Regions from separate parts of the Fictibacillus sp. 5RED26 genome, predicted to be linked through region 2. Evidence: a T-box and tRNA genes for the amino acid it is inferred to sense, from the RefSeq annotation. Region 2 holds a T-box; the other holds one or more tRNA genes.

Region 1 (11,943 bases), on a different contig from region 2:
CAACTCTCCAAAACTTTGTTGACGCAGCGCTTCATAGATTAAGATCGCTGCCGTATTCGATAGGTTCAATGAACGAATGTGTTCATTCATCGGGATACGGAGACACCTCTCCATGTTCGCATCGATCACTTCACGCGGAAGTCCCTTCGTTTCTTTTCCAAAAACAAAGAAAATATCCTTCTCTGAATCAGAGTAATCGAAATTTGAGTACGTCTGTTCACCGAATTTGGTGATATAGTAAAACTCCCCGTCTGGGTATTCATTATAAAAAGCATCCAATGAATCATGATGAGACAATTTTACATGCTCCCAATAATCAAGGCCAGCACGCTTTAAGTATTTGTCTTCTAAAGAAAATCCAAGTGGATGAATAAGATGCAGATGTGCACCAGTTCCTGCACATGTACGTGCGATGTTTCCTGTGTTTGCAGGAATTAACGGTTCGAATAAAACAACATGTATAGCCAAAAAGCTCACCTCAAAAACAATATTCCAACAAGTACTTATTATAGCACTTTTTTTGGAATATCACTCTCTGAAGGCAAGCTTCTTCTTAAAGAATATGAAAAAATTTATATTGAATGCGTTTTGTGTACGCCGTTGAATCTTCATAGCCCCAATATCTCATTCTGCTATTTGTTGTATGAGCATTTACGAGTGGTTCTCCAGAAGGATCCTTTGCGACCACAATCGTCGTATGTTGATAATGGCCATCTCCATCAAAGTCATAACAGATTACGTCTCCCGGCAATAGAAGATGCGCTGCAGATTTCTCTTGTGCTTGAAGACTAGATTTTGAGCCGCTCAAATACCATCTCATCGCATTGGCTACTGACCAGCTATAGCTCCAAGAATTATTTCGCATCCACCAGCCCTTCGATTTAATAGATTGAGAAGTCATCGGTATGCCACCTGCATGAAGACTTTGAGAAATATAGTTCGTGCAATCATTTTCAAAAGATTTATAAGCCGGATTAAACGTATTCCACCATCTCTCTGCATAACGTACAGCAGCAAGTCTATCATAACCGCCCTTCGTTGGTGCGATCGATTCGTTCTCCCGCTCGATCTTCGGAAGCTCTCTGTAGTTTCCTTCGACATTGACAGGTTCATCGCTTTTCATATCACCATCTTGAAAAGTAGCACGTCGCTCTTGAGAGATCTCTTCCACATAGAAATCAAACCCGTGTTTGATTAAGAAACTATAATGCACCAAATAATCTACCTGAACCTTATCTTCGGACTCCGTCGTTCGTAAGACACTTCCGTTCGTTTGATTGTTTACAATAAACGCATTTCTATCGGTATACATTTGTTTTTTTCGAATGAAGCTCTCTTGTTCTTCTCGTAAAAAGTAACCTCGTCCGTCTGCATCTGCATGTATCATCCATTGAGATTGGTTTTGGATATAAGCTTTAAGTGTTTCCATCCACATCAGACATCCCTCCTGCTTCTACTAACATATGAGTGGGATATCAAAAAAAAGAACCCTTTAAGGGCTCTCTAGGATGTCTTCTTGCAGCTATTCTGTTCGATCGATAACAATATTTCTTTTTTATCTAATCCCCCACCATAGCCTACAAGTGCTCCATTACTTCCAATCACTCGGTGACATGGAATAAAAACAGGTACGGGATTTTGGTTGTTCGCGCTGCCTACAGCTCGAACAGCCTTAGGTGCACCAATGCCTTGAGCCACTTCCTTATACGAACAAGTTACGCCATAAGGAATACTCGTAAGCTGGTTCCATACCTTTTTTTGAAAAGCGGTACCAAATAAATCATAGTTCACGCTAAACTCATGCAGGTTGCCTGCAAAATAAGCGTGCAGTTGTTGAACGGCATCATCCAATCGTTCTGGAGAGTGTATAAGTTCTCCCTTAATAAAATGTTTCGCCATCCATGAACGTAAAGTTGGAAGGTTATCCTCCATTGAACCAAAATCGAGACGGCAGATTCCGTTCTCTGTTGCAATGATTGTTAACGGTCCGATTACGCTTTCCATTTCTTCGTAATAGAGTAACGTTTTAATCTGACACATAATTATCCCTTCTTTTCATTACTTGACCTTACTATATCGGACACTTCAAACATATGCGATTACTAAATTTCTTGATTTCGGACCATTTTCAGTCCCTTTTCAATCTCTAACGTGACCAAATCGTCTTTTTCACGCTCTTTTGCAGATAATAGTTCCAATTCCGCATCTTTCCCGCTAATCTTACCAATGGCCCATGCTGCAGTTCCTCTTATTACTGGTCGAGGATCAGTATGGAGCAACGTAACTAAATCTGGAATTGCACTTTCATCTTTAAAATGAGCTAAAGCGATAATCGCATTTCGCTGAATAGGCTTTTTCCCTCTCCAGCTACCCGAAACATGGCCGAATTTTTCTTTGAACTCTCTATTGCTCATAGACAACAATGGCTTTAAAAGAGGTTTTGCAATCTCTGGGTCAGGTTCCATTTCCACATGATGATGAAAATCTTTTCCCTTATTTTCAGGGCAAACTGTCTGACACGTATCGCATCCATATAAACGGTTACCGAGCTTATCTCTATACTGATCAGGCAGGAATCCTTTCGTTTGCGTCAAAAAGGCGATACATTTAGACGAATCAAGCTGTCCTCCCTGTACAAGAGCATTAGTCGGACATGCATCGACACATTTGTTACACGAACCACACTGATCTTCCATTGGAGTGTCTGCAGGAAACGAGATGTTTGTAATCATTTCTCCGAGATACATATAAGAACCAAACTCCGGAGACATGATCGCACAGTTTTTGGCACTCCATCCGATCCCCGCCCTTTCAGCTACAGCACGATCAGACAGTTCTCCTGTATCTACCATCGATTTCACAGTGGCACCTGGAATTTTTTCTATAATAAAAGCTTCTAGTAATGAGAGCTTTTCTCTTAATATATGGTGGTAATCTTTACCCCATGATGCTCTGCAAAAAATTCCTCTCCGCTCTCCTCGAACACTTCTGGGAGCATCTTTCATCTTGGAGGGATATGCAAGAGCGATCGAAATAATACTGGAAGCTCCCGACAAAAGCCGATCAGGCTCTGTTCTTTTTTCTATATCACTTTCTTCGAATCCTGATTGATAGTTAAGGTCTTGCTGTAATCGGAGACGTTCTTTGAGCTCAGCAAATACATCAGCATGTGCAAAACCAATTTTGTCGATTCCGATTTCTTTACTATATGCAACAATCTCTTCCTTCAACTGGGCACTTGTCACGCATATCCCTCCTTTACATTTATTTTCCACAATTATGATAAACTACAATTACATAAATAAGAAACGGGGTTACATGATGATCACAATTAATCCTAAACTAAACGAACTTGTCCCGAATTTTAAAATAGGCACAATTACATACCATAATATCGCGATTAGCGAATCACCGCAAATGATTAAAGGCAGGTTCCAGCTATTTACAGAATCCTTGCGACTTGAAGAAAAAAATGCTGCCGATTACCCTGGTGTCGCAGAATATCGAAAAGTGTTCAAGTCATTAGGAATTGATCCTTCCCGATATCGTCCCGCTTCAGAAGCATTGTTGCGACGGGTGTTAAGCGGCAAGGACCTACCCCCGATCAACTCTGGCGTCGATGTAAACAACTTCTTCTCTATTCGATTTTGTATACCGATCGGTCTTTATAACCTAGATAAGATTCAAGGTGACGTGCAGATTGATCTTGGTGACGCTGAAGATACCTATGAAGGATTAAACGGACGTGAGATGAATATGGAAGGTAAGTTACTGTCTAAAGACGAGGTTGGTGCCTTTGGAAGCCCAATCGTTGATTCTAAACGCACGATGGTGGATGAGAGTGTTAAGAATGCACTGCATATCGTGTACCTGCAGCCATCTATGGATAAGAGTGAAGCTCAAGAACTCTTGGAATCTATGGCCAAGATGTTCACTCAAGTGAATGGTGGGAATGCTGAGATTCAGGTGATTTAAACAGTTGTTTAAATACAAAAAGCTCATTTGGCTACAATTTATTATTAAATACAGCTGATGTCGAATGATGTAGACTCGTCGATATAGCATACAAACTCGTCAATATAATGGAGAAATTGGTGAATATATCGTGTAAAAGTTTCAATAAAATAGGCAAACTTCTCAATATATAATAATTGCGCTTTATAAAACAAAAAAATGCAGGGCTTCATTGGATCAACGAAGCCCTGCATTAAAACCTACAACTAACTTGTTCTATATATAAGCAACATGTAGGACATTTATGACAAGTTCTTTAAACTTTCTTTAAAAAATTCGCCTGCCTAAATATTTTTATTACTCTACTAACGTATATCTCACGGACAATGTTGCTTCAATCTCATCCCCTTCATCCAATTCAAACACATATTCTGGAAGAAACAGGTCATCCCCTCTTCCTAAGATGATATTGACTTTACTTCCTCCGTTCACAAAGTAATTTCCAAACCCATTCACTGGTTCTACTTTATATCTCCCTGGAGCTATGTCTTTACCCACTATAAAAACGCCGGCTACTAATGTTCGTGGCTCCTTCTTCTTAATTAGAATGCCATTATTTAATGTATCAAGTTCATTTTGTTTATTTGCGATCTCCCCGCTAAGTTTTTTCAATTCATCTTTCTTTGCATTTACTTGAGTACCTAACTCATCCACTTCTTTTTGAATCGCTTCTTTTTGGCCTACCATCTCAGTAACTTCATCAAACCGTATTTGAAGCCCCTCCAAATCAGCTTGTTTACTGCTTTCCTCTTCTTCCATCGCTTCAACGTTTTCTTCTATACTTTCTAACTCTTTCTTCCATTCTTTGATCTCACCATCAATTTCACCTGCTACAACTTTTTTATCTTTGAGAAGAACAGAAGCTTTGTTGTAACCTATTGCGTGCGATGAAAAAGCGGTAATTGCTACTAAAACCAGCGCCATTAAGCTAAAGTAGACCCACTTCTTCTTAAGCATCGATAATTCCCACTTCATAAAATCTCCCCCTTTTGATGAGATATGTATGGCTTTGGAACTATTTTATTTTCTTAAAAAAACAATATGCTTTTTCATAAAAATAAAAACCCCTTAAAAAAGGGGAATATTATCCTATCTATAAATATCGAAATAATACAAGTATAGAAAATACAAAAAGGATAATCATGACCACTAACAAGCGAAAAGATTCAAAAAGCCTAATCATCAGCCCATTAATCATATGCATGTAGTGAAAAATATCAGCCGTAATAAAGAGGATTGAAACGAAGGAGACGGTAATTAAAATCAGGCAGACTGTGGCACGCCGGTCTCTATACATCAGAGAAATAACCTCCTTTACACCTACATATTCAGTGTACAAGAAGAAGATTCAAAAAAAAGTTCCCGGCAAAGCGTGCCAGGAACTTTTTATTACACTATGAAATGATTATCAGCCAGCTAAATCTAGATTTTTCGGTTGGTTTTTTGTTTTTGAAAACATATAGACTGCGATCGACAATAAACTAAAACTTAATAGATAGATGAACAACACACCCACATTTGAAAAAGCAGAACTTGTGCTATCTAATGAGATCAATGCTTTAAACCCTGCTATTGAATACGTGAACGGCAAGAATTCACTTAATGCACGCAGGTTCTCTGGCAGCATATCGATCGGCAAGTTAGCACCCGTCGTTGAAAGCTGTAAGATCACTAAAGCGAACGCAATAAAACGTCCGATGTTTCCTAACGACGCAAACAATAAGACAATTCCTGTGAATACTAAACTTACAAAAACCGCAAAAGTTATAAAGCCCAGTGGGTTTCCAGTCTTCACATTTAAGACAAGTAAAACGACTGTCGAAAGAAGTAATGCCTGTACAACAGCAATTGCACCTAGGTTCATTAATTTAGCACCAAACCAAGAGAATGCTGAAATTCCTTCAGGCTTCTTAAAGTTGATGAACATAGACATGATTAAGATGCCCACAAACAACGCTAATGAAAGAACATAAGGAGCTGTTGAATCACGATAGAGTGGATATTTATTAACCGTTTCACTCTTCAATTCAACAGGAGAAGAAAACATGCTCAAGTTCTTATCATTTGCCGCTTTAATCGCTCCTGTTTTTTCGGCACCATCCTTAAGGCCAGATGATAGCTCGTTACTTCCATCATTTAATTTCCCTGCACCATCATTTAATTTTGTAACACCTTCCGTTAAGTCGCCCCAGCCTTTTTCAACTGTTGCATTTCCATCACTAACTTGTGACATACCAGCGTTAATCTTTGTTGCACCGGATGTCAGATCACGCCAACCTTTTTCAACAGAAGAGTTACCAGCGGATACTTGAGTTGCACCATCATTAAGCTGTGATGCTCCATTCGTAAGAGATGTCCAACCTGTGTTGACCGATTGGTTTCCTGCTGCAATCTGCGAAGTTCCTGCGTGCAGCTCTCCTACCTTACCTACCATCGTGTTCCAGCCACTCTCGATAGACGCTGTCCCTTGTTGAAGCAGAGGCACCTTTTGACTTAATGTCACAACCCCGTTATCCACTGACGTTTGGCCGGCCACTAGCTGATTTACCCCATCAGCCACAGACATTGGATTAGGTTCAGCATTTGTCGTGAAGGCTCCTGCTATTTTTGCAGCTCCTTGACTTAGCACCTGGAGTTTTTGTGCTTTTGCAGGATCAGTGGCAGCTGCCGTAATAGCCTGGCTCTTACCATAGATCGTCATGAAAGCTGAATCATTTGCAAGTTCAGGGTGTTGCTCTAAGTATGCCTTTAGATCACTTGATAATCCTTGCAGCCCCGCACCTAGCTTTGCAGATTCATCTGCCACTTGAGCCACACCTTGTGAGATCTGTTGTGTTCCGGGAGCGATTTCATTCTTTATCGCTGTTTGAACACCTTTTAGCCCTGTTAAGATTCCAGTGGTTCCTGCTTTTAGTTGCGGTATGCTGTCTCCAAGTTGTCGCGCACCTGCCGCTAAGTCTTCAACTCCTGATTGTTTATCTTTTAAATTTTGTAATAAAAGTCCTGTTCCTTCATTTGCTGCAGCTGAACCTGCCGCGAGCTTCGAAATATCACCCGACTTAGATTGAAGGGACGAAAGCAGTTCTTTCGTACCAGCACTTAGTTGCGATGAACCGTTAGCTAGTTTACTAATATCCGGCTGTTTCGCTGAAAGAGAACTTGCCATTTGTCCGACACCATTTTGAAGTTCTTTTGCTCCACTTGCTAGCTTTGAAATGTCAGCAGCTTTATTTGTAAGCGATTGCAAAAGTGTGTTTGTTCCATCACGAAGATCTGTCATCCCTGTATTTAATTTTGCAGATCCATCTGCAGCTGATTGAAATCCTTCAGATACATCACCGAGACTGGCAAACATATTGTTCGCATACTTCTCTGTAATTTTATCCCCTAGTTTTTCTCTTAGCTTTTCAGTAGCACTTCTTGTCACTTGTGCTGCCATGAAGTTTAACCCTTCGTTTTGGATATACGTAAGTTGAAGCTTTTCTGGATTATCGCTTAAAACGGTTGTTACTCTTTGTGAGAAATCCTCAGGAATCTCGATAACCATATAATATTCCAGACTATCAAGGCCTTCTTTAGCCTCCTCAGCACTTACAAATTCCCACCCGAGATCTTTTCCTTTCTTTAAGTCTGCTACTAGATCCTTCCCTACATTGATCGGTTCATCGTCCGATAATGCACCCTTGTCCTTGTTGACTACCGCAACAGGCAAGTTCGACAAGTTGTCATACGGTCCCCATTTTGGTGATAGAAGTATACCACCATAGACGACCGGTACAAGCAACGCGGCAATGACTGAGATCAGCAGACCCTTTTTACCTGCCAACTTCGCCATTTCTGCCATAAACAAACGAAAAGCGTTCATCCCTTTACCCCCGTTCTCCCCAAAAATAAATACATTCTGTAAAAATGAACAGGTATTCACTTCTACTAGAATGTATTATTCGAAAGAGACAAGAATAAATCCTTCTTATTTATCAGAAAATTGTAAAATATTAAATAATAATAAGGTAGTAAGTCCTGTTATAATGTAAGATTAGATAAAAAAATGTATATTAAGTGTGAATCAACGGCTCTAATAGTCCCATATCTAAACAGGCGCTGATTGATAATTTCTTTTCTTTGGATTGAAAGGTTAACGTCACGAATTCTTCACTGAGCTCAGTTATTTCTCCAGGTCCAAATACACGGTGAGTAATGGTGAGACCAACTTGTAATTCTTCCTTCTTTTTAATACTATTCGGATTGTAAGGAACTCCATTTATCTTTTTCACTTGCTTTTTTATGGGTTCAGATTTCATCAATCTTGTCGGATCTAATATGTTTTTTACATCCGTAACAAACACAGACTCTTCAACTTTTTTCCCATCTCGATATGGATACGTAACTAAGGTTAATTGTTTCTTGGCACGAGTCATCCCTACGTAAAATAACCGAGCTGCTTCTTCTAACAATAGATGGTCCGTGCGATCTTCTTTAGATGGTATGATTCCATCCACTACATCAATCATATACACTTTCTCAAATTCGAGCCCTTTAGCACTATGAAAAGTAGAAAGTGTTATGGCTTCATGTCCCTTCTTCTTTTTTGCTGTCTTCAAAACAACTTCGAGGTGTTTTAAGCGTTCAGCAAAATCCTGAAGGCTCTCAAGATCTGTTGCAATTTCTTCTAGTGTGTTTAAGATGCCCACTAAATAATCCATTCGAAAGCCAAGGCTCTTACTGATCTTTTCAATTGCCTTATCGTAACCTAAACCATCTCTGATCACCCGTATAGCTCCAAGAGGCTTCATATCTTTCATTTCTTTAAACGTTTCTTTACTTGTCTTCAGAAGTTTAACTTGATACTCCTGCAATTTCACATGATTTAGCAGATTATCAAATACAGAATCGTTATTGTTCAATTGCTTTAAAGCTAGCATCTGTTGCTTGGTTATATAACCATTAAACTTCAAATGAATTTTTTCTAAAATGTCTGGCCGCTTATCGGTAAAGGCCATACGCATAAAATTCAATATATCTTGAACCACCCAATGTGAAAAGAAACGATTATCGGCATCTTTCATATAAAAAGGAATTCCTGCACGATCAAAATCATTCATCAAACCAATGGATGACGAATTATTTCGATATAAGATGGCGATTTCTTTTAGATGAACATCGTCATTAAGTTCCTGGACCAAGTATTTTGATTGTTCCTTAAAATTCACGAGATGTTTCACTTCAATCGGTTGCTGCGAAGGATTTTGAGTGAACATATTTTTTTCATATCTATTTTTATTTCTTTTAATGAACGAATTAGCAACGTTAACGATATCCTCAGATGAGCGATAGTTCTGCTCCATAAACAAAATAGAAGCATCACTGTACTTTTCCTTAAATTTAAGTAAATAGGAAGGCTCAGCACCTCTCCAGCTATAGATGGATTGGTCATCATCGGCCACAACACATAAATTTCTATGAGTAGAAACCATTTTTTCTATAATGGAATGCTGCACAAGCGACGTATCCTGACTTTCATCCGTTAAGAAATAGTCATATCGGTTTTGATAGTGACTTAGCAACTTCTTATCCTTTTCTAATATGTCGTTACTCATCGTGAGCATATCATCAAAGTCTAACAATACATGATGCGGATCAGAACGCTTGAGTTCTTCATATTGTTTAAATATCTCTTCAGCCTGCGATACATCACAAGAAACCTCTGACCACCGTTCGATAGGTATCACCTTATTTTTAATGTAACTGATATAGGTAGTCAGGTCATCCATTTGATCCTCGGTTATGTTCTCCCCTACAACAGACTTAAATAAATGCCTCAGCATAAGTTTTTTGTTGTATTGAAAGTTTCCTCCCGATCCTGCTTTTTCATCTGAATCGTGATCACCCTCTATAATTGTAAAAGGGATACCCAACTTTCTATAATGATTCCTGACTACCTCAAAAGCAAAGCTATGAATGGTCGAAAAGTCCACAGAAGGAAGATCAGGATAAAATTTTGCGAAACGCTCTTTCATATCATTGGCTGACGCCTTACTGAACGTAACAGCCTTTATACGAGAAGGATGAATTCCTTTTTCCATAATTAAATAACCGATTCTCATAATGACTGTGGTTGTTTTTCCAGAACCAGGTGAAGCAAGTAATAGAAGGGGTCCTTCTGTCTTCATAACAGCATTCTTTTGAACATCATTTAAAATAATGCCTTGATCATTTTTCATTTTATTGAAGAAATCTCTCATTGATCAGTACCCTTTCGTAACTTGAATATATTCATCGTTAATTGAAGTATAAAGTTTAAAAGCAAATAAAAAAACTCCCCACAAAGGTGAGAAGTCTTAAGTTTAAATGTTAAGTTAAGTAAAATGGTACCGGTGGTCGGGGTCGAACCGACACTCCAGAAGGAACACGATTTTGAGTCGTGCGCGTCTGCCAATTCCGCCACACCGGCATTTGAATCTTTTTGAATTGGAATTATGGAGGCGGCACCCGGATTCGAACCGGGGGATAAGGGTTTTGCAGACCCGTGCCTTACCACTTGGCTATGCCGCCAGAAAACAAAAATGGAGCGGAAGACGGGATTCGAACCCGCGACCCCAACCTTGGCAAGGTTGTATTCTACCACTGAACTACTTCCGCAAACATTTAATTAACTTATAATATGTTGTTAAAATCATCTTATGTTATAAAAATAAAAATGGCTGGGCTAGCTGGATTCGAACCAACGCATGTCGCAGTCAAAGTGCGATGCCTTACCGCTTGGCTATAGCCCAAAATTTAAATGGGGCGGACGAGGGGAATCGAACCCCCGAATGTCGGAACCACAATCCGATGCGTTAACCACTTCGCCACGACCGCCACAGTATTAAAATTGGCAGGGGCAGTAGGAATCGAACCCACACCAAAGGTTTTGGAGACCTTCGTTCTACCTTTAAACTATGCCCCTATATAAGGAATAAAAGATGGTGGAGGGGGACGGATTCGAACCGCCGAACCCGGAGGGAGCGGATTTACAGTCCGCCGCGTTTAGCCACTTCGCTACCCCTCCACGAATGAAGACAGGTTTTATTATAAAACATAATCACCCTGTTTTTCAATAAGTTTTTTGTTCCAATTCAGGAAGAAAAAACTGGTGCCGGCTAGAGGACTTGAACCCCCAACCTACTGATTACAAGTCAGTTGCTCTACCAATTGAGCTAAACCGGCAAAAAAAAATGGTGGCTCGAGACGGAATCGAACCGCCGACACGAGGATTTTCAGTCCTCTGCTCTACCGACTGAGCTATCGAGCCAAGAAAAAATTCTTGGTGTTGTAAAGCCACCGTTTAAATAAAAATGGCGGACCCGACCGGGGTCGAACCGGCGATCTCCTGCGTGACAGGCAGGCATGTTAACCACTACACCACGAGTCCATTACATGAAATAAAATTGGTTGCACCTTATGGGCGCTACTGATATTTCATGGTCAAGAAGTAATCTCGACTTTGATCATGAAATAAAATTGGTTGCGGGGACAGGATTTGAACCTGCGACCTTCGGGTTATGAGCCCGACGAGCTACCAGACTGCTCCACCCCGCGATGATATTAAATATGATATAAAAGTTTATGGTGGAGGATGACGGGTTCGAACCGCCGACCCCCTGCTTGTAAGGCAGGTGCTCTCCCAGCTGAGCTAATCCTCCATATTTAAAATCGTTATGTATAAGTGGTGACCCGTACGGGATTCGAACCCGTGTTACCGCCGTGAAAGGGCGGTGTCTTAACCGCTTGACCAACGGGCCAGATTTTTGAGCTAGAGAGTATGTATCTGGCGGAGAGCAAGGGATTCGAACCCTTGATACGGGGTTGACCGTATACACGATTTCCAATCGTGCTCCTTCGACCTCTCGGACAGCTCTCCAATATGGCTCCACAGGTAGGACTCGAACC
Region 2 (11,943 bases):
AGAGCGTTTTTGCTCAAAATAAATTTTATGAAGGTACACATCATAACAAAGAAATCGTTTTATGTAAGTCTGGCGTAGGGAAAGTTAACGCAGCGATTACCACACAGATTCTTATCGATCGCTTTCAAGTTACTCATGTTCTTTTTACAGGAGTTGCAGGTGCACTTGATCCTGAACTTGAAGTAGGAGACATTGTAATCTCATCAAGTGCGATGCAGCACGATATGGATGCATCTGCATTGAGCCCTGACTTTCCAAAAGGAACGATTCCGATGTTCGCGTTTGATTCTGAGTTTAAAGCAGATGCTCAGTTAGTAAAACTTGCAGAAACAGCAGCAGAAAGATTACAAGGACCGAAAGTGAAGATCGGAAAAGTACTGAGCGGTGATCAGTTTATCGCTGATCGAGAACTGGTTGAAGTATATTCTGCTCTTTTCAATGGAACTTGCATTGAAATGGAAGGGTCAGCAGTAGCTCAGGCTTCATTCTTAAATGAAGTACCGTTCGTGATCATCCGTTCGATCTCTGATAAAGCAAACGGTGAAGCGCCAGCTAGCTTTGCTGAATTCACCGCATTAGCTGCACGTCGTTCGTCAGACATGGTCGAAAGCATTATAGAATCATTATAGAATGTGACTTTGGAGAACTGACCCGTCAATGGACGGGTCAGTTTTTTTGGTTGAGGGTCATGAGGTCTTATGGATTTGTCGAAAAGTGGTTAAAAATTTTTATCCGTGAAATTAATTTACATTACCGTGAAATTAATTCTATTTACCGTGGATATATTTTCGATTACCGTGAAATTATGAATATGTTCATTAGAGAATATGGCTTGAACAGCTGTTTTCCGGCTCAAAAAGTATAAAGAAAGAGGACTAAACGGTATAGTCCTCTTTTTTTATGAACTCTTTTTAATGGAATATAAGCTTTTTTCCAATGTTGCTCTGTTTTTTGATGTGATCTCTTCTTTTCTTGGAATTGGTTTATAGATTCCGGATTCATCTTCCCATGTAGGAGGAAGCGGATACTTCGCCTCACTCGTCCAACGCTTTAGCCAGTTCTCTGCTATCTGTCCGGAAGGTGCTTGATCGTTCATGACACACCAAAGGTAAGACCAAGCCCTCGGAACGACACGCCAAATATCATAACCGCCACCGCCTGTTGCAATCCAGCGGCCGCCGCAATATTTTTCGGCGACTTTCTTTGCGATCCTTGGAATTTCAGTATACGTTTTCATCGTTACGGACAAATGAGTCAAAGGATCATAATAATGAGCATCAACACCATTTTGGGTAATGATGACGTCCGGTTTAAAAAAATCTGCCACTTCCCACAAACTTCTTTCATAGCACTCTAAGAAGGATTCATCTTCTGTAAAGGCATCAACAGGAACATTAAAGGAGAAGCCATACCCTTTGCCAGCTCCTTTTTCATGGATTGATCCTGTTCCAGGAAATAAGTAGCGTCCTGTTTCGTGGATGGAAAGTGTGCAAACATCTGGATCATCATAAAAAGCCCACTGCACACCATCACCATGATGGGCATCCGTATCGACATATAAAACACGTGCATTATATTTTCGTTTCATATATTCGATTGCGATTGAACTGTCATTGTAGATACAAAATCCAGAAGCTTTGCCTCTAAAACCGTGATGAAGTCCACCGCTGAGGCTAAGAGCATGCTTGGACTTTCCTTCCATGACATGATCTACAGCTGTAAGAGTAGCACCGACGATCCAGCTGCTGGCTTCATGCATATTTGGAAAAATGGGAGTATCTTCTGTACCAAGTCCATAGTTTAGAGCGATCTCACGGTTAAGCAGTCCTTTTCCAGCCTGCTTTACGGCTTCCACATACCCTGAATCATGAATCATCATGATCTCTTCATCTGTCGCTTGTCTAGGTAAGACAATCTGATTGTCATCCAAACACCCTGAATCTCTTAACAACTCATAAGCAAGTTGTACTCTAAGCTGATTGAAAGGGTGGGTGTCACTGAACTTATATCCTAAAAGATCTGGTGAATAAACAAAAACGGAATCATTTTTCATCGAGTTCACCCGGAACAGGTGGCCACTTCACTTCATAGCCGTTTTCAATCAAGTGTTCGATGACCGGAAGTGGGTTCATCGTACCAACACGAAATACGATAATCTTTTCTCGCTCATTATGAGACGGATAGACAAGGACAGAGCTGATGTTCAAGTGAAAATCTTTCAACACACTCGCAACCTTAGCCAGTTCACCAGACTCGTTCGGGACGGCTACCTCTAGATGAGACCCCGGTTGATGAGTACCTGTTAATAAGATAAAAGCATGAAGCATCTCTCGTTCAGTTACTAGACCAACTAACTTCGTCTCTTCAAGTACAGGAATACAGCTTACATTATGTTCATAAAAAATCGTGGAAAGTTCTTCTGCGATATCGAAAGGATGAGCTGAAAAGGTAGCTTGTTTCATAATGCTTGAAACAGGCTTCTCAAAATCTTCTGGGTGTTCGTTCTGGTGAAAAATAGATGGACTGGCATCCTTCACTTCACGATCTGTAACAAGTCCTAGTAGATCTCCGTTGTTATCAATGACAGGCAAGTTTCGAACATCTTTTTCTAGCATTAGTTGAATGGCTGTACCGATCGTCTCGCTTTCATGAATCGTTACAACATTCTTTTGCATCATATTTTGAACGATCATATGTAACACTCCCATTTGATTTCTCTCTATAAAGTGATATTTTTATTATGCTGTTTTCGTATACACTGTTGCTCATGAAAGTAGTTGATTTCCGCTCCAGGTTACTCGCTTTCCATGGGGCGTGCGGTGAGCCTCCTGCCGTTATACGCCTTTAGGAGTCTCCACCTGACCGCTCGTCCCATAGGAGTCGGCAACCTTGCGCTTCTATCAAATTGCATATGAAGTAAAAGAAAAACATCCTAAAAGTTTATTAGTACATAAAACGATTCTTAAAACGCAGCCGGTCAAACTGTTGAATCGTGTCTAAGTCGATTCTTTTTCCGATACGGACCATCAAACAATTGGCTGGGTGCGAACTAATTTCAGGATCATCTGTTGCCATATACTCAAGGTCACCTGCATTCATCATCTTTTCCATGACTTTTCGGTAATCCCAAACGGATAGTTTCGTTCCTTTTAAGTCCCAGTGCCAATAGTATTCTGTTGTGATAATAATATAGTCTTCCATGGCATCATCCATCATGGAAACTTTTAATAGTGTTTTTCCAACTTTAAAGTTTCGATAATCAGGAATGACCTCGATCGCACCTAGTTCTAATAGATTTTCCATGTTTCCTTCTGACCAGCGTTCTAATGGATCAGGATAGACATATGTAACATAACCGACTATGGTATCTTTATTTCTTGCGATAATGATTCTTCCTTCGGCTAGCCTCGCGATTTCGGTAACTGCTTTTTTTTGCTCTTGAGCTGGCCTGAATGCTTTTAAATCTTCATGGAAAGAAAGACCTTCTAACGTTTCTGCTGATACAGGTCCTTCGACGGTAATTGTTCCATGACTCGTTTTTAGTGCTATACAGTTGTATGTTTTCGTATGTTTCATTTTTACACCACCTAGGTTGGTTTCCAACTTCTATTATACAACATAAAACCATGTTGTAAGGGTTTACATAACGGTTTTTATAGATAGTTCTAATAAGTTAAAAAATTTAGATAATATGATATAATTAAAGGGATATCCAAAAGGGAAGGGAGATTTGGCAATGAAACTGGAAGCGCTTCCGATTATAAAAGGTGATTTTAATCTACAAGATTATGAGGCTACATACGGAGCATTTGATTGGAAAGACATTGAAAAAGAATTCTCCTGGCACAAGACAGGACGAGTTAATATGGCATATGAAGCTATAGACCGTCATGCAGCATCCCATCGTAAAAACAAAGTAGCACTCTACTTTTCAGATCAAAAAAGAGATGAGAAGTATACGTTTAAAGACATGAAAGAGATGTCTAACAAAGCGGGGAATATGTTACGCCAAATAGGTGTTGAAAAAGGAGATCGCGTCTTCATCTTCATGCCGCGTTCACCTGAACTTTACTTTACGTTCCTTGGTGCGATCAAGCTCGGAGCAATCGTTGGCCCATTGTTTGAAGCATTTATGGAGGGAGCAGTAAGAGATAGACTTGAAGATAGTGAGGCAAAAGTGCTTGTTACCACGCCATCGCTATTAGAGCGTGTCCCGGTTGATGAACTGCCGAAATTGAAGAATGTAATTTTGGTAGGAGAAGATATTAAAGAAGAGGGACCATATGTAAATTATTTTGATCGTATGAAAAAAGCATCGAAGGATCTAGATATTGAATGGGTGGATCGTGAAGATGGATTAATCCTTCACTATACGTCTGGATCGACGGGGAAACCAAAAGGTGTGCTTCATGTTCATAATGCGATGCTTCAGCATTTTCAAACTTCAAAATGGGTACTTGATCTAAAAGAAGATGATGTTTACTGGTGTACGGCAGATCCGGGCTGGGTGACAGGAACTTCCTATGGCATATTCGGGCCATGGTTGAACGGTACATCAAGTGTCATTCGCGGGGGGCGTTTCTCTCCTGAAGATTGGTATGGAACGATTGAAAATTATGGTGTAACAATCTGGTACAGTGCTCCAACTGCTTTTCGTATGTTGATGGGCGCTGGAGACGAAGTGGTAAAGAAATTTGATATGTCTTCACTTCGACATATTTTAAGTGTAGGTGAACCTCTTAACCCCGAGGTCGTTAGATGGGGAATGAAGGTGTTTAACTTACGGATACATGATAACTGGTGGATGACGGAAACAGGTGGTCAGTTAATCAGCAACTACCCAGCGATGGAAATTAAACCTGGTTCGATGGGTAAACCGTTCCCAGGGATAGAAGCAGCGATCATTGACGACCAAGATAACATTTTACCACCATATCGTATGGGCAATCTTGCTATCAAAAAAGGATGGCCGTCCATGATGCGAGCAATCTGGAACAATCCTGAAAAATACGATTCATATTTCACGCCAGGTGGTTGGTATGTTTCCGGAGATTCTGCTTATATGGATGAAGATGGCTACTTCTGGTTCCAAGGTAGAATTGATGATGTTATCATGACTTCTGGAGAACGAGTCGGGCCGTTTGAAGTGGAAAGTAAACTCGTAGAACACCCTGCTGTTGCGGAAGCCGGTGTTATCGGAAAACCCGATCCTGTTCGAGGAGAGATTATTAAGGCGTTCATCGCCCTTCGTTCTGGCTATGAAGCAAGTGATGAGCTGATCGAGGAAATCCGTAGTTTTGTAAAAGCTGGTCTTGCTGCACATGCGGCACCACGTGAAATAGAATTCCGTGATAAGCTTCCGAAGACAAGAAGTGGTAAGATTATGCGTCGTGTTCTTAAAGCGTGGGAACTTGATCTACCGACAGGTGATCTTTCTACGATGGAAGATTAATAACAATGAAAAACCCTCGAATCAATTCGAGGGTTTTTTCTTATTATTGTTTTGTGTTGTGGCTGGTGGCGGATCACCAGTGCCAGGATCTGTAGGTTCAGTTGGTGGCGGCGGTGGATCTTGTGGCTCATCAGGCTTATCAGGCTTATCTCCATCTCCTTCTGTTGGAGGTGATGGTGGCTCAGCTGGTGGTTTCTTTTCACCGACCTGAACTTTTGTCTGTGCGGGAGATTCCTTACCTGCAATATCCACTGCTGTAACATAAACGACTCCGGCAGGAACTTTTGCAGAAGTTTTATCAGCGGTTACAGAACCGATCTTCTTAAATGATGTACCATCTGAAGAGTGATAGATGCGGTAACCAATTACATCATTCTCTCCATGTGACGCCCAAGAAAGCACGCCATCCGACATTTTTGCGCCCGCAACAGCGGAAGGAACTTTGCCGTTCTCTTTTAACTCTTTTTCAGGAACAATGTTGTTCAATAGATTCGTTGTATTCGTTAATTTGTTTAGCGCTTCTAATCCAAGTTCGCGGAGGAACTCTTCCTTAATCAGAACACCATCTTTTGTAAACTCTTGTGGTGTTGAAGGAAGTGCTTTATATTTCGCATCGCCTACAAGCACATAACGACCTTTTGAGAGTGTGTCGTCCACTTCATTAGGTGTGAACTTCGCATTAAACAGATCAGTCGTTACGAGTCCAGCACTTCGACAAAGATCAGAAGGCAGTTTACCCGATATCCCACAGATCTCACGACGTACGATTCCTGAAGGCATTGCGAATTGCTTTTCAGCGTCTACGAGCTGTGGTGAATGTTTATAAGCAGCATTTATAAGTTGTGCCCATATTGTTTGGTTTCTTTGCCCGGTGTTACCCGCTAGGTCAGCTGGAGTATCATAACCAATCCAAACACCGAACGTTACGTTAGGATTTGATGCAACAAACCATGAGTCTTTATCGGCATTTGTTGTTCCTGTTTTACCAGCCCAATCTGATTGGAAAGCTAGTTTGCGAGGAACACCTGATGCCGTTCCAGAAGACAGAACATCTCTCATCATGTCAATTAATAGATAGGATGTTTGTGGACTATATACTGGTTTCGCTTCACTCTTATGTTGGTAGATGACTTCACCATCATTAGATTCAATGCGTTCAATCATATATGCATCAACAAAATTTCCTCCGTTTGCGAAGGTAGAGAAAGCGTTAACGTTTTCTTCAACTGTAATACCTACATCTAAGGCACCCAGAGCCATTGCATTTTGTGTACGATCGCCTTTCGTAAGGCTCGTTACACCCATCTGCATTAGTTTCTCAGTAGCTTTCATATGATCTACACGTTGATAAGATTTAATAGCTGGTATATTTCTTGATTTTTTTAAAGAATGTCGAACTGATACAAGACCATCGAAATCCATATCATAGTTATTTGGCTTCCATGTTCCTAATGCAATTGGTGTATCAGGAACGATTGAACCTGGTTGAACTTTACCTGTTTCCAATGCGTAAGAATAAGCAAGCAATGGTTTCATCGTTGATCCATTTTGACGAGGAGCTCTCATCGCATGGTTGGTTTGTTCGCGGTTAAAATCACGTCCTCCAACAAAACTGATGATCTTTCCTGTCTTATTTTCTATCAAGGTTGCACCGACTTCTTCAGGTTCGGGTTTATCAAGTTTAATTCTTTGGCCTTTGCTGTTATACACGTATTGATTAGCAGGACCGAATAAATTATCATTTTTCACTACTTGCTGCATATCATCGTATATTTTTTGATCGATGGTTGTGAAAATTTTAATTCCCTTTTGCCTAACTTGAGTTCGGGCATTATCCTCATACTCTTTTAATTCCTCAGCATTTAAATCGCTTAGTTTTTTTCCATCTTTTTCAGCGTTCAACTTTGTCAGTAAATCCACTGTTCGTCTTTGGATTTCAACAGTCAAGTATGGATATCTCTCATATGAAGATTGCTTTTTAGTTGTTAGATTCTTTTTTATATCATATTTCATTGCCTCATCATATTCTGCTTGTGTAATAGACCCGGCAGATAACATGCGGCTTAGAACAGTTTGCATACGTTTTATGCCGGCAGACATGTCTTTCTTTTGCTCCCCACCTTTATTAAAAGGGGTATAAACGAAAGGGTTCTTTGGTAGTCCAGATAGGTATGCGGATTGAGCTAAATTCAGCTTGGATGCAGGTACTCCAAAGACACCTTCTGCAGCAGCCTGTATACCAGCAACGTTTCTACCTGACGAGTTTCTTCCATAAGGTACGATGTTTAAGTAAGCTTCTAAGATTTCATCTTTCTTGAGTACTTTTTCAAGTCTCATTGCTAATAAAATTTCTTTTGCTTTTCGATCAAAAGATACTTCATTCGTTAGAATTTGATTTTTAATTAGTTGTTGAGTTAGCGTACTTCCACCTGTTACAACAGAAGCACCTGAAAACTCTTGGAACATGGCGCGGAATATTGCTTTTGGCACAACACCCTCATGTTCATAAAAATATTGATCCTCTGTTGATATAACAGCTTTTAAAACATAAGGAGATACTTCTTTTAAACTGATCTCTTGCCTATCCAAATCAGATTGAAGCTTTCCTAGATATGTTTTGTTAGCGAAATAAGCGGTACTCGTTTCTTCATAGTTGTAGATATCTTCTTTCATAGAAGTGTGAGCTCGCACGGGTTCGTCTTTTACAAGAGAAGCGAAGAAACCAGCTCCTACACCTGCTGCGAAAACACCACCGAGGATAAGTAATACAGTTACAATCAAGAACATGTTCCATGTGACGTTATATGTAATTCGTGCTGTTCGAATAATTCCTTTTTCTTTCAAAAAGTGGACAAATTTCTCCCATTTTTGCTTCAATTCATCAAAACGAGACATCATTTGGTAATCCCTCCCCCTCGTGTATTATAACATAAGGTCGATTTATGATAGAACACCGTTTTTGAAGATGAAGATTGACATGAAATTCAACTATGTGGTAAAAATAAAAGAAGATTATTATATGTTGAAAGCGAAGATAGGAATGAGTAGCAGGTGTCTCCCTGTTTCAGAAAGCTGGTGGTTGATGCGAACCAGTGCAAAGGCATGCTGTGAATTACCTCCTGGAGCTGTCTCTGTGAACGTTAAGTAGCAGAGAACGGATAAAACCGTTACGAAATGAAGTGAAAAGCCTTTTTTGGGCTTTTAATTAGGGTGGTACCGCGAGATTGTCATCACGTCCCTTTCCAACTGGAGAGGGACTTTTTTTATTGTCATTAAACAACGAAAGGAAAGATAGGAATGAATATTCTACAAGATCTAGAATTTAGAGGTCTTCTTAATCAAGTAACAGATCAAGAGGGATTGCAAAAAGAACTTGAAAACGGAATCGTAAAGCTTTATTGCGGATTTGATCCAACTGCTGACAGCCTGCACATTGGAAACCTGTTACCGATTCTTACACTTAAACGATTTCAAGAAGCTGGACATCAACCTTTTGCGCTAGTTGGCGGGGGAACAGGTTTGATTGGTGATCCAAGTGGTAGACAAACAGAAAGAACATTGAACGAAGCTGAGATTGTTGTTCAATGGACAAATAAAATCAAAAATCAGCTTTCTAGACTTCTTGATTTTGAAAGAGAAAACAATCCTGCTAAGACAGTGAATAACTATGAGTGGTTAAGTCAACTTACGATGATCGAGTTTCTTCGTGACGTTGGAAAGAATTTCTCAGTTAACTACATGCTTGCCAAGGATTCTGTTGACTCTCGATTAGAAGCGGGTATCTCTTTTACCGAGTTCTCCTACATGATTTTACAATCGTATGATTTTCTTAACCTCTTCCAAAAAGAAAACGTAAAACTTCAAATAGGTGGAAGTGACCAGTGGGGGAATATTACAGCTGGTATGGAATTGATTCGTCGTTCTGGCGAGGAAGAAAAGGCTTTCGGACTAACGATTCCGTTAATCACAAAAGCGGATGGAACGAAGTTTGGTAAAACAGCATCTGGAACGATCTGGTTAGATGCAGAAAAAACGACTCCATACGAGTTCTACCAGTTCTGGGTAAACGCAGCAGATGCTGATGTAATCAACTGGCTAAAATACTTTACATTCTTATCTAAAGAAGAAATTGTAGCTCTTGAAAAATCCTTAGCTGAAGCGCCAGAAAAACGTGAGGCGCAAAAAGCGTTAGGACGAGAAGTAACAACTTTAGTTCACGGTGAAGCAGCATACAAACAAGCAGTAAAAATCACTGAAGCACTCTTCAGTGGAAATCTGTCTGACTTAACGGCTGCTGAGATCGAACAAGGTTTCAAGGATGTTCCGTCATTTAACGCAACGAATACGGAGGACTTAAACATTGTAGATCTGCTTGTTGATGCGAAGATTTCTCCATCTAAACGGCAAGCAAGAGAAGATGTAACAAACGGAGCTGTATCAATCAACGGTGAAAAGATTCAAGATACAGCATATATGATTGGTGAAAAAGACCGCATTGAAAATAAGTTTGTGATCATCCGTCGCGGAAAGAAAAAATACACTTTGATCAGATATTAAAATGAAGGATAGGAACCCAATCGTAGCAGGGTTCCTATCTAATTTTATTAAAGGATGTGTTTGTTGTGAAAAGAATTCAATTAGCAGAAGACCTTCAGTTTTCACAGATCGTTCACGGACATTGGCGTTTAGCAGAATGGAATCTCTCTCCCGAAGAGCTTCTTTCACTTATAGAAAGATGTATAGAGGCAGGAATTACAACGTTTGATCATGCTGATATTTATGGTAATTACATGTGTGAAGAGCTGTTTGGACAAGCCCTAGCTCTTAAACCATCCTTACGACATGAAATGCAGATCGTGACTAAGTGTGGTATTAAACTCATTTCTGAAAACCGTCCACATCATACGATTAAATCTTATGATACGAGTAAAGAACACATCATCGCTTCTGCAGAAAATTCATTGAAAAAAATGAACACAGACTTTGTAGATGTACTATTGATTCATCGCCCAGATCCGTTTATGGACCCAGCTGAAACAGCAGAAGCGTTTCACATCTTAAGAAAAGAGGGGAAAGTGAGACATTTCGGTGTTTCTAACTTCACACCTAAACAAATGGAAATGCTGCAAAATGAGTATGATGGACCACTTGTAACGAATCAGATCGAGTTGTCCGTTCTTCATGAACAGTCTTTCTTTGATGGCACGATCAATCACCTTCAAAAAGAAAAAGTTAGACCGATGGCTTGGTCTCCGCTTGCTGGAGGAAGATTGTTTAATGGAAAAGATGAAAAAGCGGTACGAGTGAAAAAGGCTATAGAAATAGTCGCTAGTGAAACAGAAGCCTCATCTATTGATGAAGTAGCTTATGCATGGCTGTTGAATCACCCGGCACAGGTCATGCCGATTGTTGGTAGCGGAAAAATGAATCGTATTGAGGCAGCGATAAATGCAGCAAACTTACCGCTAACACGCGAGCAATGGTTCTACATTTTACAAGAAAGTATGGGGAAAGAAGTAGATTGATTCATACTTTACTCATTCAATAATAAGTCGAAATCCACACAGTATGATGTGTGGATTTTTTTATTATATCTATAGAACATTTCGTTAGTAATTAGTTCCTTAGTAGTATAATATTAGAAATAAATACTAAAAGATGGGGATGCATCAATGATTACATTAAGCAACAACAGTTCTACGAAGAGCTCACAAGTCTTGAATGAAAGTGCTGTACTGGCAGCGATTGATCGATCAGTAGCCATGATTGAATTTGACCCTCATGGAAAAGTACTATGGGCAAATGAAAATTTTGCAACAACGGTGGAATACCATGTTGATGAGATGCCGTTTTTGGTCCATAAGCAATTTTGCACAGAAGAGTTTTTGCGAAGCGGTGAGTATGATCGGTTTTGGCGAAGTCTAAGAGAAGGTAAAACATTTCAAGAAAAGATTCAACGTGTAACGAAATCAAAGCGTTTGATTTGGTTAGAAGCTACGTATACACCCGTTCTGGATGAAAATCATAAAGTGACAGCTGTGGTAAAGATTGCAACAGATATTACGAATAGAGAAAATAATACGATCAGGGTTGCTTCCGACCTACAACAGATGTCCCTAGAATTGCTTACACGAGCGGAAGAAGGATTAAAGAAAAGTAATGAGATTTCATTATCTACCGAAAAATTAGTGTCTGAATCCCAACAGAATTTATCTATATTAGAATCTCTGAAAAAGCAAGCTACTTCTATAGAAGATATTGTAAAAACGATTCGTGAAATTGCGGCACAAACCAATTTGTTAGCGTTGAACGCAGCTATAGAAGCAGCTCGAGCTGGTGATCATGGAAGAGGATTTAACGTTGTGGCGGTTGAGGTTAGAAAACTGGCTAATCGCGTGCAAGACTCTATCCAAGAAGTGAATGCACATATTTCAGGGATCACTGGCGAGATAAACAAGATCAATGATGTGACTCACCGATCGCAAGAAGGG

The links. The T-box of region 2 lies ahead of tyrS (tyrosine--tRNA ligase). A T-box ahead of a tRNA ligase gene usually reads a tRNA of that ligase, here a tRNA-Tyr.
Region 1: it encodes a tRNA-Tyr, which carries the amino acid that the T-box ahead of tyrS (tyrosine--tRNA ligase) is inferred to sense. The anticodon was not compared.

What each region holds. Positions count from the first base shown of each region.
Region 1 is NZ_JACZDU010000001.1:236-12,178, reverse strand. Features, by position in the region: gene trmL (tRNA (uridine(34)/cytosine(34)/5-carboxymethylaminomethyluridine(34)-2'-O)-methyltransferase TrmL) at 1-468, opposite strand, end outside; gene IHV10_RS00115 (amidase domain-containing protein) at 554-1,435, opposite strand; gene IHV10_RS00110 (methylated-DNA--[protein]-cysteine S-methyltransferase) at 1,504-2,040, opposite strand; gene queG (tRNA epoxyqueuosine(34) reductase QueG) at 2,103-3,245, opposite strand; gene IHV10_RS00100 (B3/B4 domain-containing protein) at 3,319-3,975, shown strand; gene IHV10_RS00095 (coiled-coil domain-containing protein) at 4,312-4,989, opposite strand; gene IHV10_RS00090 (YhgE/Pip family protein) at 5,423-7,879, opposite strand; gene IHV10_RS00085 (ATP-dependent helicase) at 8,070-10,256, opposite strand; tRNA gene IHV10_RS00080 (tRNA-Leu) at 10,381-10,465, opposite strand; tRNA gene IHV10_RS00075 (tRNA-Cys) at 10,492-10,566, opposite strand; tRNA gene IHV10_RS00070 (tRNA-Gly) at 10,579-10,653, opposite strand; tRNA gene IHV10_RS00065 (tRNA-Gln) at 10,713-10,787, opposite strand; tRNA gene IHV10_RS00060 (tRNA-His) at 10,797-10,872, opposite strand; tRNA gene IHV10_RS00055 (tRNA-Trp) at 10,887-10,960, opposite strand; tRNA gene IHV10_RS00050 (tRNA-Tyr) at 10,978-11,062, opposite strand; tRNA gene IHV10_RS00045 (tRNA-Thr) at 11,145-11,220, opposite strand; tRNA gene IHV10_RS00040 (tRNA-Phe) at 11,230-11,305, opposite strand; tRNA gene IHV10_RS00035 (tRNA-Asp) at 11,350-11,425, opposite strand; tRNA gene IHV10_RS00030 (tRNA-Met) at 11,516-11,592, opposite strand; tRNA gene IHV10_RS00025 (tRNA-Val) at 11,621-11,696, opposite strand; tRNA gene IHV10_RS00020 (tRNA-Glu) at 11,721-11,795, opposite strand; tRNA gene IHV10_RS00015 (tRNA-Ser) at 11,823-11,914, opposite strand; tRNA gene IHV10_RS00010 (tRNA-Asn) at 11,919-11,943, opposite strand, start outside.
Region 2 is NZ_JACZDU010000004.1:200,624-212,566, reverse strand. Features, by position in the region: gene IHV10_RS15900 (5'-methylthioadenosine/adenosylhomocysteine nucleosidase) at 1-629, shown strand, start outside; gene IHV10_RS15895 (acetoin utilization protein AcuC) at 899-2,053, opposite strand; gene IHV10_RS15890 (acetoin utilization AcuB family protein) at 2,043-2,693, opposite strand; gene IHV10_RS15885 (GNAT family N-acetyltransferase) at 2,944-3,576, opposite strand; gene acsA (acetate--CoA ligase) at 3,737-5,452, shown strand; gene IHV10_RS23030 (transglycosylase domain-containing protein) at 5,474-8,350, opposite strand; T-box leader at 8,475-8,695, shown strand; gene tyrS (tyrosine--tRNA ligase) at 8,750-10,009, shown strand; gene IHV10_RS15865 (aldo/keto reductase) at 10,075-10,977, shown strand; gene IHV10_RS23025 (methyl-accepting chemotaxis protein) at 11,125-11,943, shown strand, end outside.